Pseudovibrio sp. M1P-2-3: one gene and its partner. The protein of the gene in region 2 interacts with the protein of the main gene of each other region in a pairwise test. Links are inferred from orthologs where the notes say so. Each region holds a gene or a part of one and is shown on either strand. Other genes may lie near its edges.

Region 1 (8,992 bases), 290 kb from region 2 along the record:
TCCTATGCCTTGCTCACCATGATGGTGGCACAGGTCTGCGATCTGGAACCCGGCGAGTTTATTCACACATTCGGGGATGCCCACTTGTACAGCAATCATCTGGAGCAGGCCCGTCTACAACTTTCCAGAGCTAAGCGTGCTCTGCCGACCTTGAAAATTAATCGGGATGTGAAAGATATTTTCGCGTTTAAATTTGAAGACTTCACCTTAGAAAATTACGATCCGCATCCGCATATTAAAGCGGTCGTGGCTGTTTGAATAAAAAGGTATTGAACAAAATGCGTGCTTTAATTTCAGTGCCCGCCAGAATTGGCTCAACCCGTTTCCCTAAAAAGCCTCTTCACTCCATTGCCGGAAAGACTCTGTTGGAGCGCTGTGTGCAGATTGCGAAAGTTGCTGCCAAGCAAACCGGCGCTGATTATGTGGTGGCTGTGGACCATGAGGACGTGGCACGGCACTGCGATGAAATCGGTGCCCCATGGGTGATGACAGACCCTAGCTTGCCCTCGGGAACCGACCGTGCTTTGGCTGCGAGAGCTCAAACGGGAGAAAACTACGAGTTTGTTTTAAACCTGCAAGGGGATGCGCCGTTCACCCCGCCAGCTCATGTATCAAAACTCATAGAAGCTGCCCGGCAGAATCAGAGTGCCCATGTATTCACACCTGTGATCCAGCTGGATTGGGAAGCGCTGGACCAGTTGCGTGAGCACAAGAAAAGCCACCCTTATTCCGGCACCACTTGTGTACGTGATATCAACGAGATGGCCCAGTGGTTTTCCAAGACTATTCTCCCGGCTATTCGCGGAGAAGATAAGCTGCGCTTGCAAAGCAACCTTTCTCCAGTGCTGCGTCATATTGGACTTTATGGATACCGGATTGATGCATTAAAACGCTTTACCAGTTTGCCTGTGGGGCACTATGAAAAATTGGAGGGCCTTGAGCAGCTACGCTTTCTGGAAAACGGAATGCGCATTCATGCAGTTCTGGTGGAGCGCCCCGAGCTTTCAATGTCGGGTGTAGACACTCCCGCTGATGCCGAACTTGCAGAAGAGTTAATCGCGAAACACGGCGACCCTGCAGATAAACTGGAGAAGCTTTTATGATCCGTATATTTGTTTGTCGCCACGGCAATACCTTCGATAAAGGAGACGTTGTCACACGGGTTGGAGGCCGGACGGATCTTCCGCTCAGCACCTCAGGGCAAGAGCAGGGGCGGGCTTTGGGAGAACACTTCCAAGCAAAGGGAGTTCGCTTCGACCGCGTGTTCTGCTCCCCCTTGCAGCGTACCAAGCAAACAGCTGGACTGGCTCTGGCCGGGCAGGATGAGGAGATAGAGTTCAAGGTTCTGCCGTTTTTGGTGGAAGTTGACTATGGGCCCGATGAGAACAAGCCGGAAGAAGAAGTTGTCGCCCGCATTGGCGAAGAGGCTTTGAAGGCATGGGAAGAGCAGGGCATTCCCCCTGAAGGCTGGCATGTGGACCCACCAGCAGTAATCGGGCGCTGGCAGGAGTTCTTTGCCGGTGCCGCTAAAAAGTACAAGGATGAAACTATTCTGCTTGTAACCAGCAACGGGATTGCCCGTTTCGCCTTACAGGCACTTTCCGAGGGAGCTGGAAACAACGCCCTTAAGCTGAAGACAGGTGCCTATGGAATTTTTGAGGTTTCTGAAAGCGGTGAAGTGTCGTTGAATGGGTGGAATATTCGCCCCTAAGAGATATCGCCCCTTTGGGGGCGGCTACTCCATTGTGTTTAAAGGTTCGGGAGCCGGGAAATGGTGAAAATTTCGATGATTTCTGCGGTGGCAGAAAACGGTATTATTGGTGCAGGTAATGATATGCCGTGGCATATTTCTACTGACCTGAAGTTTTTTAAGAAAACAACCATGGGAAAGCCCATTGTTATGGGCCGCAGGACATTTCAATCCATAGGGAAACCACTGCCGGGCCGAACGAATATTGTCATTACGCGCGATTCTACGTTCCAGCCTGAAGGCGTTGTCACGGCGTCTGGTCTGGATGAAGGGCTTGATGTGGCCAAGGCCAAGGCGCAGGAAACCGGCGTTAATGAAATCATGATTATGGGCGGTGGGCAGGTTTATAATATGGCCATGCCCCATGCCACAAAACTCTACATCACGCGGGTACATGCAAAGCCAGAGGGCGATACGTTATTTCCCGATATAGATAATAGCGATTGGCAACTGAGTGAAACACTGCCTTTCCAAAGAGGTGAGAAAGATAGTGCGGATACCTCACTGGAGATCTATGAGAGACGGGTAACCTAAACCGCCTCTTGTATAAGAGTAGGGCTTTGCAGCAGGACTGGAGAAAGTGGCGGATTGGCCACTTGCTCCAACAGGTTCTTGGCCTGCACTTCAAAGGGGATAGCAGAAAAGCGGCGGAAGAAGCGATCTGTTTGGATCATGAATAAATTATTGCACACTTGCCCGGGTCCAAGTGCATTCCATCCATAAAAGCCAAAGGGGTCTATCAAGACTAAAGTGTTGGGCTTGAGCGTCAGCGTATGCGGCTGTAGACTGGAAAGCTCCCTCAAGTCTTCGGGGGTTACATTTGGGGTGGTTCTCATCCCTTCCTGTAGCTCGGCATATCGCCTTTGCTCCCACACCATTCGTTTCTCGGTAATTCTATGGGATTGGGGAATATAGGAAAACAGTGAAGTCTCGTTTCTACTGCCGCAGGTGACCCAGCATACGACATCAGGCATTTGTTCAATGGAATGGACGTTTTCCGTGGGAGCCCTTTGGGGTTTTCTAGAAACAAATAGCGGAGCGAGAGACTTTCCAGCCCCTGTTAATGAACGGAGTAACAGTTCTAGATCATATTCAACAGTAGCGGCGTGGGTAAAAGGCATTAATTTCAAATCTGCGGGCGAGATCGGGATTGCTTCCACTTGTCCCATCCACCCGCTTTCCTGAAAAGTCGCCTGTTTTTTATCAAAGAATTCAACGGCTATTTGGTGAAGTTGTTTTTGAGGGAGAAATGCCTCCTGAATATAGTACCCGTGTTCGCAAAAGTGCTTTCGGGCTTTTTTGTTTAGCCCTATTGAAAGCGTCTGTTGTTGCCTGTCCTGAAGTTTTTTGTGATTTGAAAGCCATTTTGAAACTTCGGCCCAGCCCTTCATTTGACGCATTTTTCACCAAGCTCCCCCTGAGACTCACTCAGTAAAACATGAAAGAAAGCACAAGGGCTCCTCTCGATTGCGGGAGATGAAAATTCCTTTAAGAATTCTAGTAGGAGAAATGTGCTGCAGGTAAAAAGGGGAGGCAAGTGCCGGATAACTCCTGTCAAAATACCGCTGGGCTGTTTACATAGCGCTTGCCCGTGTTTCTCCATATTGTCCGCTTGCCAAAATTTTTTTCCAGAAAGTCCGAATAGGCCAAAAAGAGCTCCAGTTCTCTGCCTTTGACGCCAGGAAGCGATTTGAGGTCAAAGCCACACCACGGCAAGAAGGGGTTGCGGCGCATATGGGCATGAAGTTCTATTCGTTTGGTCGGTTGGGGGCTTGGCACTCTGCCGTGAAATCCAAAGGTATCAGCTATAACCAGAGTATTGGCTTTAACGGGAAAAGACTGGGCAGCGCTATATCCCATCTGGTCAAGCTCTTTATGGGTCGCACGGAACGACCCATGGGCATGATGGTTTCGCTTGTCACGGCAGGCGTTAATACTGTTTTGATATTCCCATTCAAGACGCTTGTCATTGATGCGGTGAGAGCCCGGAGCATAGGAGAAGGGGCCTTCCTCCTCGTTAACATCATGCAAAAAGAGCCAGGCTTTGGCAGTGCTATGAAACGTGTCGGCATGTAATTTTGTTTGAGGGTCTGCCCCTCCTTGCGCAGGGTCCACCAGTACTGTCTGGATAAAAAAGATGGGTTGCCCCCCACAGGCAGCGGTGTACCGAATGAGATTGAGAAGTCCTTTATTTTCTATTGAACTTTTTAATGTAGGCCGCTGTTCAATGACCTGTTGTGTAATTGGCGTCATTCGCGTTGCTGTTTGTCCCTGCCGCATTTGCCGGGTTTTCATGGGAGAGCGATAGATCTCGTTCCGCAAAGCTTTGAAATCCGCAGGGGAGAGATAGTTTTCAATTTTTATGAAGCCATTTTGATCAATATCGGAAACCTGATCAGGCGTTAAATACTTCGCAAGGCGCCGACGCCGAGATTCGGCAAGCCCTGCTGCGAGCTTTAATCTTGCCCTGTGAAGGCCCCACCGATTGAGACGTTCATTGCCTATAATCGGGTTCTTTTTGAAGGATTTGGCTGGGCCTGCGACTTCCAGAGCCCAAAGCGGGGTTTTTAAATAATCCAAGGGAACCATGGGTGTGCCTTCCTCAGAATGCTGGTTGCCAGAGGCTTTGGAGTTTAAGGCGGGGTACTAGGAAGAAACTCCACGGAAAATGGGAGGTCGTTAGTGATTCTTGGATAATAAAGGGGTAAATTTGAGAGGCATTCCTTTGAAAGAAATGGGGGAAATCCCGAGAGTACCTTTCATATCTAGTGGTTCTTTTTCTCAGGTGGCGGAACATTTGGAGAACTGGTTATATCTACTTTATGGACATCAAACTTGTAAGTTCTTGGTTTTCTCCTGAAAACCATGGAAGTTTCGGTACATTGACTACTTGAACTGGTGATTAATTTACCTAAATCCTTTAGGACTAAGAGACACTGTGGGCTTGTGGGGAATAAACGCCCTTTATTCTTAGGACTGGAGAAGGGTTCTATTTACGATTTTGGGGCATTGCCTATACCTTTAATCAAGTCATAATTGACACAGTGAACGAATAATTTTTTAGGCCGGGTGTCCGGCATATTACCGAGTAAGGGACTTCTTTATGCCTTGGAGCAATCAAAGTGGAGGTGGCGGCAACGGCGGCCCCTGGGGGAACTCTGGTGGCGGTGGCGGCAACAGCGGCGGCCCATGGGGCGGCGGCGGCGGCGGCCCGCAGCGAGGCGGCGGTGGCAATACACCTCCTGATTTTGAAGACCTCCTTAAGCGCGGCCAAGAGCACCTAAAGAGCGTTATGCCCGGCGGCGGCGGCGGCGGCATGGGCTTTAAAGGCATTTTGCTTGCAGTCTTCATTGCTGTAGTCATTTGGTTGGCAACTGGTATCTACCGTGTTGAAACAAACGAGGTTGGTGTTGCCTTGGTTTTCGGTAAGGTCGAAGGTCATACCTCCCCTGGTTTGAATTATAACTGGCCGTACCCAGTTGGCGAAGTTTACACTCCAGCAGTTACGCGTGTTCGCGAAGTCAGCATCGGCATGGCAGAGTTTGTTCGTGGCAGCTCTGTAAATCAGCGCGATGTGCCGGAAGAAAGCTTGATGCTGACCGGAGATGAAAACATTGTGGACGTGGACTTCAAGGTTCAGTGGCTCATACAAAATACCCCAACGGGTGTTTCCGAGTATCTGTTCAATATCCAAAATCCAGAAGCGACAGTAAAAGCTGTTGCAGAAAGCTCCATGCGGGAAGTAGTCGGGAATTCCCGAATCGATTCCATCCTTACCGAGAATAAAAAAGCTGTTCAGGACGCAGTTCTCAAATTGATGCAGTCCACATTGGACTCTTACAAGGCTGGTATTGAGATCACTGAAGTTCAGATGCAAAAGGTTGATCCTCCATCACAGGTTATTGAAGCATTCCGTGATGTTCAGGCCGCACGTGCTGATCAGGAGCGTATCCAGAACGAAGCGCAAGCTTATGCCAACCGTATTGTGCCAGAAGCCCGCGGTAATGCTGCACGTATCAGTGAAGCGGCGCAGGCTTACCGTGATCAGACCGTCGCAGAAGCCAATGGTCAGGCGCAGCGCTTTACAAAGATCTATGATGAATATGCCAAGGCTCCTGACGTAACCCGGCAACGTCTCTATCTGGAAACTATGGAAAAGGTTCTGGGTAAGAACAATAAAATAATTATTGACGGAGATATCTCCGGGTCCGGTGTGTTGCCTTACCTTCCGCTTGATCAACTCAATAAAACATCCTCAGCGCGAACTGTAGGAGGGAACAACTAATGCGGAACGGCTTTATCGGAATTCTTATCGCAATTGTTGTGCTGGTTGGTTACTGGTCGACATTTATAGTGAACCCGGCGCAGCAGGCCTTGATCTTCCAGTTTGGTGAAGTGACTGGGATGGAGAATAAGCCTGGTTTGAAATTCAAGTATCCTTGGCAAAACGTTGTTTACTTGGACAAACGGATTTTGAACTTGAATATGCCGGTATTTGAGCCGGTTTCTTCTGACAAGAAACGACTTTTGGTTGATGCGTTTGCACGCTATCGCATTTCTGATCCAGTGAAGTTTTACCAGTCCGTGAACAATGTGGATGAAGGATCTCGCAGACTGTCCACATTCTTGCAATCGGCCTTGCGAGACCAGATTGGTAAGGCGACGTTTACTCAGGTTGTTCGTGATGAACGTTCTGATCTCATGGAATCCACTCGTAAAGAAGTTGAGAACAGAGCGAAGGCTATCGGCGTGGACGTGATCGATGTGAAAATCCGTCGTGCAGATCTGCCGGAAACCAACTCTCAAGCAATCTATGCGCGGATGCAGACTGAGCGTCAGCGTGAAGCAACTGAAATCAGAGCGCAAGGTGAAGAGCAGGCAAGGCGTATTCGCTCAAGAGCTGATCGTGATGCAACCGTGATCGTTGCGAATGCCCAAAGGGATGCGGACATCATTCGCGGTGATGGGGATGCTGAGCGGAACAGTATTTTTGCCGAAGCCTATGGAAAAGATAAAGAGTTCTTCGAATTCTATCGCTCCATGCAAGCTTATGAAGAATCGATGAAATCCGGTGATACGTCCATGGTTCTTTCACCAGACTCCGAGTTCTTCAGATACTTCAAGAATGCCGGAGGAGCAGTGCCTGCCAAAGCGCCCGCAACCGCGCAATGAATGATCTGATCGTTGCGCTTGGGCTTGTTCTAGTTATTGAGGGGATCCTTTATTCATTGGCTCCCTCACAGCTGAAAGAGTTCATGCGCAAGGCTCAGGACATACCAGACCAGACTTTGAGGGTCGGCGGGATCATCGCTCTAACTCTTGGGTTTTTGATAGTATGGTTCGCACGAGGCGGGTTTTGAGGAGGGACGTTCCCCTTGAGCTTTGCTAGTGTCAGGATAGGCTGCTTGGCGGGTCTATTCTCTAGTTGAATAGATACCCGCGCTTTCAATGAAGGTGCGGGTATTTTTATTATAGAAACGCCCAGTCGCGTTTGCTGCTAAATGTGGAGATGGGGCCCAATGGCTATACCCGGTATCCGGCATCTGCCGGCCAGATTTAATTATCGTTTTGTTTTGGCGTCATTATTTACGCTCTGCTTCGTGGTGAGCGGCGCTACGTTCTCACGAGCTGCGGGGCCGGACTCTGTCGCCGATCTGGCTGAACAGCTTGGGGATGCAGTTGTAAATATTTCAACTGCGCAACAGGTATCGGCGCAGCGATCCGTTCCCATGCCACAGGTTCCGGATGGGTCTCCTTTTCAGGAGTTTTTCGAGGAATTTTTCAATAAGCAAGAAGGGGAGAGCGGTCGCCCCAAGCGTGTGCAGTCTTTAGGATCCGGATTTGTCATCGACGGTGAAGAAGGTATCATCATTACCAATAACCATGTAATTGAAGGGGCCGATGAAATCACGGTAAACTTCAATGATGGCAGCAAGCTGATTGCTAAGCTGATTGGCCTTGATGAAAAAACTGATATAGCAGTTCTCAAGGTAGAACCCTCAAAGCCCTTGAAAGATGTCAGGTTCGGTAATTCAGATGTGCTGCGTGTTGGCGATTGGGTAATGGCAATCGGTAATCCCTTCGGCTTGGGCGGAACTGTAACCGTTGGAATTGTTTCTGCACGTAATCGGGACATTAATTCAGGTCCCTATGACAATTACATCCAGACAGATGCCTCCATTAACCGTGGTAATTCAGGTGGGCCTTTGTTCAATATGGAAGGGGAGGTTGTTGGCATTAACACCGCGATCTTCTCTCCATCGGGCGGTTCCATCGGGATTGGTTTTGCAATCCCCGCCGCATCGGCTTCAAAAGTTATTGGCCAGCTGCGTGAGTTTGGTGAGACCCGTAGAGGTTGGCTGGGTGTGCGCATTCAGGAAGTGACGGATGAGATTGCCGAGGGACTTGGCATGGAAAAAGCCAGAGGTGCCTTGGTTGCCGGAGTAACTGAGGATGGTCCCGCAAAGGGGGCAGGAATCCAGCCCGGTGATGTTATTGTGACATTTAATGGAAAACTTGTTCCACAAATGCGAGACCTCCCGCGCATGGTTGCCGATACGGAAATCGGAAATGATGTGCCCGTCCAGATTTTGAGGAAAGGTGAGGAGCTGACTGTTGCCGTGACGCTTGGCAGGCTGGAAGAACCCACGGAGCTGGCGGAAAAAGCAGTAACTGAAGATTCTAAGAAGTCAGAAGAGCCTCAGTTTGAAATTCTTGGAATGTCTCTTGCCAAGGTCGATGGAGAGCGCCGCGAAAAATACGCACTTACCGAAAAGGTAGAGGGTGTTGTCGTGACTGATGTTGATCCGGGTAGCCCGTCAGATGACAAAAGGATCATTCCCGGCGATGTGATTGTTGAAGTAGCACAGGAAGCGGTGACTTCGCCAGAGGATGTTGTGCAACAAATCGGCCACTTGAAAGAGCAGGGACGCCGTTCAGCCCTTTTGCTGCTTTCCAATGGCGATGGCGAACTGCGCTTTATAGCGGTTCGTATCGAATAGCTTATAACGTTTGGAGGCGGGTTGATGGCCAGTTGCCCGCCACTCTACGCTTTTACCTAATAAATTCTTCGTATTTGTAACCTTGGATATACAGCAGGCTTGTCAGATCTCCGTTATCAACTCTGGCATCAGCAGCAGCTGCCACCTTTGGTTTGGCGTGATAGGCAACGCCTAGTCCGGAAATAGCAATCATTGCCAGATCGTTTGCACCGTCGCCAACAGCAAGCGTTTCATCTTTGGA
Region 2 (8,991 bases):
GTGGCCACTTCTACGTATGTGGTGATGCAAGCCGCATGGCAAAAGACGTAGATCGTGCCCTGCATGAAGTGATCGCCCAAGAAGGTGGAATGAACAGCGAAGCGGCAAACGCATATGTAACCCGCCTGAAAAAAGAAAAGCGCTATCTGCGCGATGTCTATTAAGGCTCGTTACCCCGCCTAAAACGACAACCGGCAAAGAGAACTGAGTTTTACTCGATTCCTTTGCCGACTTTACTCTCAGCTCTAGAGTACATCGCGTTCATTCGCATTCACGCTGTGCACTCTAACTTATTTATTTTGAGCGCGTTCCGTTTGATTGAACCCAATCAAACGGAACGCGCTTGTCTTATGCTTTTTAGTGTCTTCTGCGAATATAGGCCAATGGCCACCGTATTGAGTCGGGAGGGCAGTGGCGGTGGTCGGATCGGGACGCGCTAGGTCACAAGGGACCGTTTTAGAGTATGATCGGCCACCGTCTTCGCAACAGGCCTGAACGGATACGCAGCAGCCCAAAGCTCTGCACGACAAGCATAGGATACTTGCGAAGATGTCTGAGGTTACCATTGGTGTCGATATTTCGAAAGACCATCTTGATGTGTACTGCCTGCCGGATGAGCAGAGCAAGCAGTTTACCAATACAGCTGCAGGGTACAGACAGTTAAAAAGCTGGCTGAAAGGCCTGCCTGTCGCTCGAATTATTTTTGAACCCACAGGTTCTTATCACGGCGCTTTTGAGTTGGCATTGTCGGGTTCCTATCCTCTGAGCAAAGTTAACCCATGGCAAGCACGCCGGTTTGCACAGGCCAAAGGCAAGAGGGCGAAGACGGACCGGATTGATGCGCGCCTGCTGGCCCAAATGGGGCAGGATTTCCAGTTGGAACCAGACAAGCCAGTCGATGCAAGCCTATGTCATCTCAAAGAGATACGCGTTGCACGTCAAGCTCTTGTAAAAGAAGCCACGCAACTGGAGAACCGGTTGAAAACACAACGGGTGAACCTGGTTCGCAAACAGACACAGCAACGCCTGAAACTCGTGCGAAAGCAATTGGAGGCCCTTAACGCCGAAACTCAAAAGCAAATTGAGCAGAGCCCTCAAAGGGCGCGGGCAGCAAAGATTTTACACTCTATTCCCGGGCTGGGACAGGTCGCCGTCGCGGCGCTGGTGATTGAAATGCCAGAGCTTGGACAATTATCCCGTAAACAGGCCGCTGCTCTGGCGGGGCTGGCCCCCATGACCCGCCAGTCAGGACGCTGGCGGGGCGCTGCTTTTATTCAAGCAGGGCGCAAGCCGGTACGCGATGCACTCTACATGCCTGCCGTTGTTGCCAGCCGTTATAATCCAGACCTGAAAGCCAAATACAACCAGATGCGAGCGGCTGGTAAGCCTCCCAAAATCGCCATAATAGCTCTCATGCGTAAGCTAATCGAACTGGCAAACGCTCTCATAAAAGCGGACCGGCAATGGCAACCAAAAACGGCTTGACCAAGACGGATACTCTAAAGCGCACGTCGTCTGATTGGCGCAAATCAAACGACAAACAATCGCTAAATAGAGTAGTTAGAGCGCGGAGTGTGAATGTTAATGAGCGCGAGGTGATCTGGGCACATTATTGAGGATCCAGACTTCGGCCAAACTTCAACCAGATACAGTTCTAGTATGTCGTTACTAAAGGCTGCGATGCATAGTTTTGGGAAGTCTCATTAAAGCTATAGCGTAAGCCAACCCGAAACTCATGGGCCTGTAAATCCTTGTATTCGATCCGAGCGGTCTCACCCGCAGTAATCTTTTTGGTACGCCCATCACCGATATTTAGGTAGCGATAGCCCGCATCTAATGTCCATTTAGGCGAAAGTTCATAACCTGCACCTGCCATCAGAGCCCAAGATAGATTCCACTTTCCTGCCCCTTTGTAGTGCCCTCTGTTCCCGTCTGCATTCACATACCGAACACCTCTTGAACGCACATAAGACCCCCCTACACCTGCCCCGACATAAGGCGTGAGACCGTTAAAATTGCCGAGCTCTGCATAAGCATTCCACAGAACAGTCCATACATCCAGCTTAGCGGTTTCAACAGAGCTTCCACCTACGCAAGGAAGAAAGCACTCTGCCTCTCCTGAGAACCTGGAGGGCCACTCATAGTCCAATGTTATATCAGTTCGAAAATTCTCATTGAAGCGATATCCGAGACCAACGCCGTTGAAACCTGTTGGGTCTTGCTCTTCCTTAAAAAAAGCACGTTGACCAAAAGAGGCCCTTGGAGCTTTATAGATTTTGTATCCAACATCTCCCCTAAGGTACCAGCCCGAGACCTTGGCAGGCTCGATAACCGGTGTTGGCAGTGGAGACATAGTCTCCGGAAGGTCCGCAGCAAGAGCACTATTGTGCATGAGCCCTATTATCGAAATTGATGCAAATAAACCCACCAGTAATTTCATAGTTATTTCCTCAATAACCACCTAAACTACCTATGGATATTTCAGTGTAATTGTTACTTAGATGTTAATTATAGATAAATATTTACTAATATCGATCTCTAGGGAAAGAAAGAAGGGAAATACACCAAGCCTAACAGGCTTATACCTAAGGCTATTTCCCTTCAGGGAAGTCTCTTAAGACTGCGCTGCTGTATTTATTGCGTCAACGATATCGTTCACCACCTGATGCAGTTTTGCTTCATTATCGGCTTCACCCATTACGCGAATCAACGGTTCTGTACCAGATTTTCGAATAACCAAACGACCCGACCCCTGCAATGATTGCTCGCCCGCTTCAATCGCTGCTTTAACATGATTGCTCTCTAAAGGAGCTCCTCCATTGAAGCGAATATTCTTAAGGATTTGAGGGACAGGATCAAATTTCCGGCAGACTTCAGAAACCGGCTTATTGTGCTTTTTCACACACGCAAGAAGTTGGAGAGCTGCGACAAGACCATCTCCTGTTGTCGCGTAATCAGACAAGACAATATGTCCGGATTGCTCACCACCCAAGTTGATCCCATGTTGGCGCATATGTTCAACAACATATCTGTCACCAACTTTAGTCCGTGCTAAGGAGAGGCCCAAGCCCTCCATATGCCGCTCAAGCCCAAGGTTCGACATTACCGTTGCAACTATCCCCGGAGCAGATAGACGGCCATCCTCATGCCAAGACTGGGCTATAACAGCCATCAACTGATCGCCATCAACAACCTGACCATTTTCATCTACAATGATGACCCGGTCAGCATCTCCATCCAAAGCGATACCGATATCTGCTCTGACTTCGTGTACTTTTCGTTTCAACGCGTCCGGTGCTGTAGAGCCAACACCCTTATTAATATTGAAGCCATTAGGCTCTACACCAATTGGAAAGACTTCGGCTCCCATTTCCCAAAGGACTTCAGGGGCAACCTTATAGGCAGCACCATTTGCGCAATCGATAGCAACACGAAAACCCTCAAGAGAGATATTGCGCGGCAGCGTTCTTTTCGCAAATTCCATATACCGGTCACGCATACCATCAATCCGTTTTGCCCTGCCAAGTTCATTGGCTGAAGACAAAAGAGGACCAAGGTCACTATCTACGAGACGTTCAATTTCAAGCTCGACTTCATCGGATAACTTAAACCCATCAGGACCAAAAAACTTAATCCCGTTGTCTTCAAACGGGTTATGTGAAGCGGAGATCATTACACCAAGGTCAGCCCGCAGAGACCGTGTCAACATAGCAACGGCTGGGGTTGGCATAGGACCGAGTACAAATACATCAAGTCCAACAGCCGTAAACCCCGCAACAAGCGCATTCTCGATCATGTAACCAGACAACCGAGTATCTTTACCTATAACGACGCGGTGACGGTACTTGCCGCGCCGAAAAACCACCCCTGCAGCCATTCCAACTTTAAGGGCGATCTCAGGCGTAATTGGCCACTGGTTCGCAGTACCACGGATTCCATCGGTACCAAAGTAAGTGCGCGACATGAATGCTCCTTATTATTTCGTTTAGCGCCTTTCGCCAGACTTTCGATTCAAAGCGAAGCACACATCCTTACCTACCAACTCAATGGACAATCATATCTCTATATTGCTGGAGAGGTTCTTTAAAACCTGAAATGTGATTGAAAAAGGCGTAAAACGTTCACTTATTATTTCTTTATTTAACGAGAACCCAAGACCAGAAAAGAGAACGCCCAAGCTTATGCTCGGGCGTTCTCCAATTACCATCCCTTCAGGTTAAAGCTTACCCTTGGGGTTGCGGTGTCATTGAGCCATCGGTTTCACCACCTCGTTTGGCCCCGGCGGTCGGAATGCCGGAACCACGGCTTGGAGGCAGATCATCACCGGTATCTCGAACTGGTGGTTCCCCTTCAAGGAGCTTACTGATCTCATCACCCGACAAGGTTTCATACTCCAGAAGACCTTGTGCAATGGTGTGAAGCTGGTCTTCGTGTTCTTTGAGAACGGAAACCGCAGTCTCATATCCTTGATTGACGAAAGTCTTGACTTCCGCATCCACTGTTCGTTGGGTTTCGTCGGACACATTCTGGTTTTTAGCGACCGAATGGCCAAGGAAGACTTCCTCCTGATTTTCACCATATAGGAGTGGGCCCAGCTCGTCGGACATACCGTATTGTGTCGCCATTGCACGAGCGAGCTTAGTTGCCATCTGGATATCTCCGGATGCACCAGAAGTCACCTTCTCGTAGCCAAAAATCATTTCCTCAGCTACACGCCCGCCCATTGCCACGGCCAGATCTGCCTTACATTTTGCTCTTGTCAAAGAGACTTGGTCTTTCTCCGGCAACCGCATGACCATACCCAACGCACGGCCGCGTGGGATAATCGTGGCTTTGTGGATAGGGTCGGAAGCTGGCATATGAAGAGCGACTAAAGCATGACCAGCTTCATGATAGGCTGTCAGCTTCTTTTCCTCTTCAGTCATAACCAGAGTACGCCGTTCAGCACCCATCATCACCTTGTCTTTGGCGTCCTCAAACTCACCCATTGTGACCAAGCGTTTGGAGCGACGAGCTGCAAGAAGAGCCGCCTCGTTCACAAGGTTCATCAAATCGGCCCCAGAAAATCCGGGTGTACCACGGGCCAGAGTGCGAACGTCTACATCCGGGGCAAGAGGCACTTTACGCATATGCACCTTCAAGATCTTCTCGCGGCCAGTTACATCTGGGTTTGGAACAACAATCTGACGGTCAAAGCGTCCAGGACGGAGTAGTGCAGGATCAAGCACATCAGGACGGTTGGTCGCGGCGATAATAATCACGCCTTCGTTTGCCTCAAACCCGTCCATTTCAACCAGCAGCTGGTTCAAAGTCTGCTCACGCTCGTCATTACCACCACCAAGGCCCGCACCTCTGTGACGTCCGACGGCATCAATTTCATCGATAAAGATGATACAAGGTGAGTTCTTCTTAGCTTGCTCAAACATGTCACGGACACGTGAAGCACCAACACCCACGAACATTTCAACAAAATCAGAGCCTGAAATTGTAAAAAACGGAACATTGGCTTCTCCAGCAACCGCACGAGCCGTCAAGGTTTTACCCGTACCTGGAGGACCAACCAACAGAACGCCACGTGGAATACGACCACCTAAACGCTGGAATTTTTGTGGGTCTCGCAGAAACTCCACGATTTCCTGAAGATCTTCCTTCGCCTCATCAATGCCTGCCACATCTTCAAATGTGACTTTGCCTTGCGTCTCGCTCAAAAGCTTTGCTTTGGACTTACCAAAGCCCATAGCCTTACCGCCAGACCCCTGCATCTGTCGCATGACAAATATCCAGATACCCAAAATGAGTAGCATCGGGAACCAAGAGATCAAAGCACCAATCAATGAAAAGTTCTCAGAGGGAGGCTCTGCATTGATAAGAACGCCCTTTGAGCGTAGCAACTCAATATATTGAGCATTATCAGGAGCGTAGGTTTGGAACGATCCGCCACTAGAATATTTCCCTGAAATATCCTGCTGCTGAATTGTCACTTGACTAACATCACCCTGCTCAGCTTGATTCAGAAACTGAGAAAACGGAATCTCGTTACTAATCGTTCTTGAAGTCGGATTCTGGAAGAGTTGGAACAGCGCTATCAGCAATAGGCCAATGATCACCCAGAGGGCGAAGTTCCGGAAATTTGCGTTCATTTCGATCCCTTTACCGCGTCGGTGCGGCGATCTTCGCGTTTATGCCATTATTAACAAACATCATAGGCGTTTTTGCCCGTTTTGCCAAGGTCAAGTCAAGATTGGCACAGTTCGCTCTATTTTTCCTTAAACTGATACTTTAGGGAAATGACTAAAGAGTCATTTCCTAAATATCTGGCAGGGTCTATTCGCATTATAGACGAGCTCGCCTCACTCAAAACTGTTTAACATGCTGAAGAGCCAAGTTCATTCGAAGAAGGAATATTATAGTTTATCCCGAAGCAATCGAAGCTGCACCGCAGTTTCATGATGATTGCCTCCCTCCTCGTCGGCCGGTTCAGTTTTTCTCATTGTTGGCATGTAGGACCCCCCATCTGGAAAAACAATAAGAGGCGCTGTAAGAAAAACTGCTTTTGGCCAATTTTCAGGAGGCTCAAAACTAAAGTGCTTAAAGCCCCCCTCCCCTAAAGGCCTAAGAACCGCGCCCTCCGCATCATTCTTAGTTTTATATTCGAAACGATTGTCCCAAATGCCAGTCTCACTTCCGTTCAACTCAATCGGGGCAATACCTTTGCGACCGAATTCTCGAAATAAATAAAGGGAGCTTCCATGCTGAAAAAGGACAGTATCTGAGACCGTTGTAGACTTCCTGCCTTCTAAAATTGATTGATAACTGCCTTCCAAGCTACTTAAACGCGCCGTGTATTCTGCCCCACTTACAAACCTGATGGAGCGGGCCAGAAGCCTCAATACCACCTCACAAGGCAAGTCCTCGAAAACACATAGATTTAGCCGGACCACCCCTAAGGGGTGAACCTTTCCCTGACTTTTAAATGCCCGTTCAACCCACTCATCCAAAGCATTTGCTGCTCTTTCCATCGAACGGGCCGTTTCTGCAATCCGTTCCGCAGTTAGTCCAACCTTTGTGAGCTCAGGCAGAAGCTTGCGAGCCTTAATGCGTGTAAATGCTTCATTTTCATTACTAGGGTCGTCAAACCACTCGATTCCATGTTCTCTCAAGCTGGCAATAAGCCGGGATTTTGGGGTGGTAAGCAAAGGCCTTTCAACGGGAATTATCGTATCTAAGCGCCGACTGCGTATGGCAGCAAGGCCATAGACCCCGCTGCCTCTGGATAGACGCGTGAGAAAGGTTTCAGCCTGATCGTCCAGATGATGAGCCAGAGCTAATGCGTCACAATTGAGTTCATGCGCTCTGGAAAGGAGGAGTTGGAACCGGGCTGCTCTGGCTTGTGCTTGCAAGTTGGAGGGACTTTTCTTACCTATCCAATGAAGTGTCTCGTGATAGAGATCCCAATCGGCGCATAGCGCTGCAACACCTTCGGCTTCTTTTACTGCTTCCGCCCTTAAACCATGATCAACAGTGAACACAAACAGCTTGGGAGCGTTCTCTACAAGTTGTGTCCAACGGTGTAGAGCCCACATGAGGCACAAAGAATCCCCTCCACCAGAAACACCTAGAGCCAACCTGCGCATTGTAGAAAAGGCGGAAAAGAGCTTTACCAGTTCAATGTCTGATAGCGGACAATGGGGCTCAAAACTAGTTACACCGCGCACTAGCTTGCTCAATTTTCACATCTTTCAAGAGATCTTTTGGGGCATTCGGGAATTTTGTAAGGAGCTCTGAGAACGTGGCACATGCGGCCCCACTTTCACCTAGACCTTTCAATGAGATACCAAGCTTAAGTAAACTCTCCGCAGCGAACTCGCCACGAGGATAGTCCGTATAACTTTTCAGGAATGCATCTGCGGCAGAGCGGTATTGACGCTGACCATAAAGGCTTTCCCCATACCAAAACTGTGCATTTTGCGAGAGCTTATGATCTGGATACATGCCTAGGAAAGTATCAAAACCCTCCTGCGCAACCGGATAATTTCCGCTCTCCAGAACCTCATAGATCATGTTATAGTCGGCTACTGGCTCGCCTACCAACGAACTTTGGATATTACCGTTAAAATGAGCAACCGGAGCTGTTGAAGCGATAGTAGATGAGGCTCCGCTGCTCTTTGCTTGAGGGCGCTGAGCAGAAAGATCCAATGGTCCAGCGCCACTAGCCTGCTGTGAGCGATTGGCACTCGCCACTTGTTGCTGGCGCGAGGTTCTTTGACTGGAAGTCGGCGGCTTGGATGCACTGCTCTGTTTTTTCCCAGCTCCAGTTCCTTCCAGTTGCTGCAAACGATATTCAGTATCTTCTTGAGACCGGCGTAGAGTATCTTCCAAGGATCTAACTTGAAAGCTGAGCTCTTCCAGCTGACCTGTCAAAATGCGAATTTGCTCCTCTAACTGACTGATCCGTACAGCGTTATTGGAGGCTGTCTGCTTCTCACTGCCAAACAATTGCGCTGAGGCAGCGCCTGACATTAGGGCCATTAGACATACAAATCCAATTAGCCTTTTCAGTATCGCCCTTTGCGTCATCAACTTCTCCTGAACATGGAAGGCCAACCTAATATGGTTTTAGTTTAATGCTAATCAGATACTGGCGAAAGTTTGACATTCAATAGAGTTCTTCAGAGGTTTAACGAACCAAGCTCCACGAATAAAAAAGGCCCCTCACATATGAGGGGCCTTTCAATCACTAAAAAGCCCTAGCGCGCGTTGTTTACCACTGTAACGGCGCGGCGATTCTGGCTCCAGCAAGAATCATTGTCACACACCGCAATTGGACGCTCCTTGCCGTAGGAAAGTGTTTTTATGCGCGAGGTACTAACTCCTCTGGCCACCAGATAGTCACGAACAGCGGAGGCTCTACGAGCGCCAAGGGCAATGTTATATTGGCGTGTACCACGCTCGTCCGCATGCCCTTCGATTGTGACAGTGTATTTGGAATAT

What was found.
Region 1: the proteins of ftsH (region 2) and hflK interact in binary tests that used the Escherichia coli proteins (3 or more experiments, as listed by UniProt). The link is inferred for Pseudovibrio sp. M1P-2-3 from one-to-one orthologs.

Annotation. Positions count from the first base shown.
Region 1 is NZ_JARRCW010000001.1:886,945-895,936, forward strand. What follows is about bases 4,072-6,944. They hold hflK (FtsH protease activity modulator HflK), read left to right. Parts: upstream 4,072-4,853; coding sequence 4,854-6,035; downstream 6,036-6,944. Other genes in these bases: P6574_RS04100 (phytanoyl-CoA dioxygenase family protein), read right to left, coding at 4,072-4,339; hflC (protease modulator HflC), read left to right, coding at 6,035-6,922; P6574_RS04115 (DUF2065 domain-containing protein), read left to right, coding at 6,919-6,944. Outside these bases: P6574_RS04075 (thymidylate synthase), read left to right, coding at 1-258; P6574_RS04080 (3-deoxy-manno-octulosonate cytidylyltransferase), read left to right, coding at 279-1,103; P6574_RS04085 (histidine phosphatase family protein), read left to right, coding at 1,100-1,711; P6574_RS04090 (dihydrofolate reductase), read left to right, coding at 1,772-2,284; P6574_RS04095 (hypothetical protein), read right to left, coding at 2,281-3,150; more of P6574_RS04100, read right to left, coding at 3,305-4,071; more of P6574_RS04115, read left to right, coding at 6,945-7,110; P6574_RS04120 (DegQ family serine endoprotease), read left to right, coding at 7,270-8,751; phosphoserine phosphatase SerB, read right to left, coding at 8,804-8,992.
Region 2 is NZ_JARRCW010000001.1:600,707-609,697, reverse strand. The notes cover bases 3,683-6,554. They hold ftsH (ATP-dependent zinc metalloprotease FtsH), read right to left. Parts: upstream 6,141-6,554; coding sequence 4,224-6,140; downstream 3,683-4,223. Other genes in these bases: tilS (tRNA lysidine(34) synthetase TilS), read right to left, coding at 6,405-6,554; glmM (phosphoglucosamine mutase), read right to left, coding at 3,683-3,964. Outside these bases: P6574_RS02920 (diflavin oxidoreductase), read left to right, coding at 1-164; P6574_RS02915 (IS110 family RNA-guided transposase), read left to right, coding at 550-1,485; P6574_RS02910 (outer membrane protein), read right to left, coding at 1,655-2,440; more of glmM, read right to left, coding at 2,615-3,682; more of tilS, read right to left, coding at 6,555-7,727; tol-pal system protein YbgF, read right to left, coding at 7,699-8,529; peptidoglycan-associated lipoprotein Pal, read right to left, coding at 8,748-8,991. UniProt on the Escherichia coli protein: Acts as a processive, ATP-dependent zinc metallopeptidase for both cytoplasmic and membrane proteins. Plays a role in the quality control of integral membrane proteins.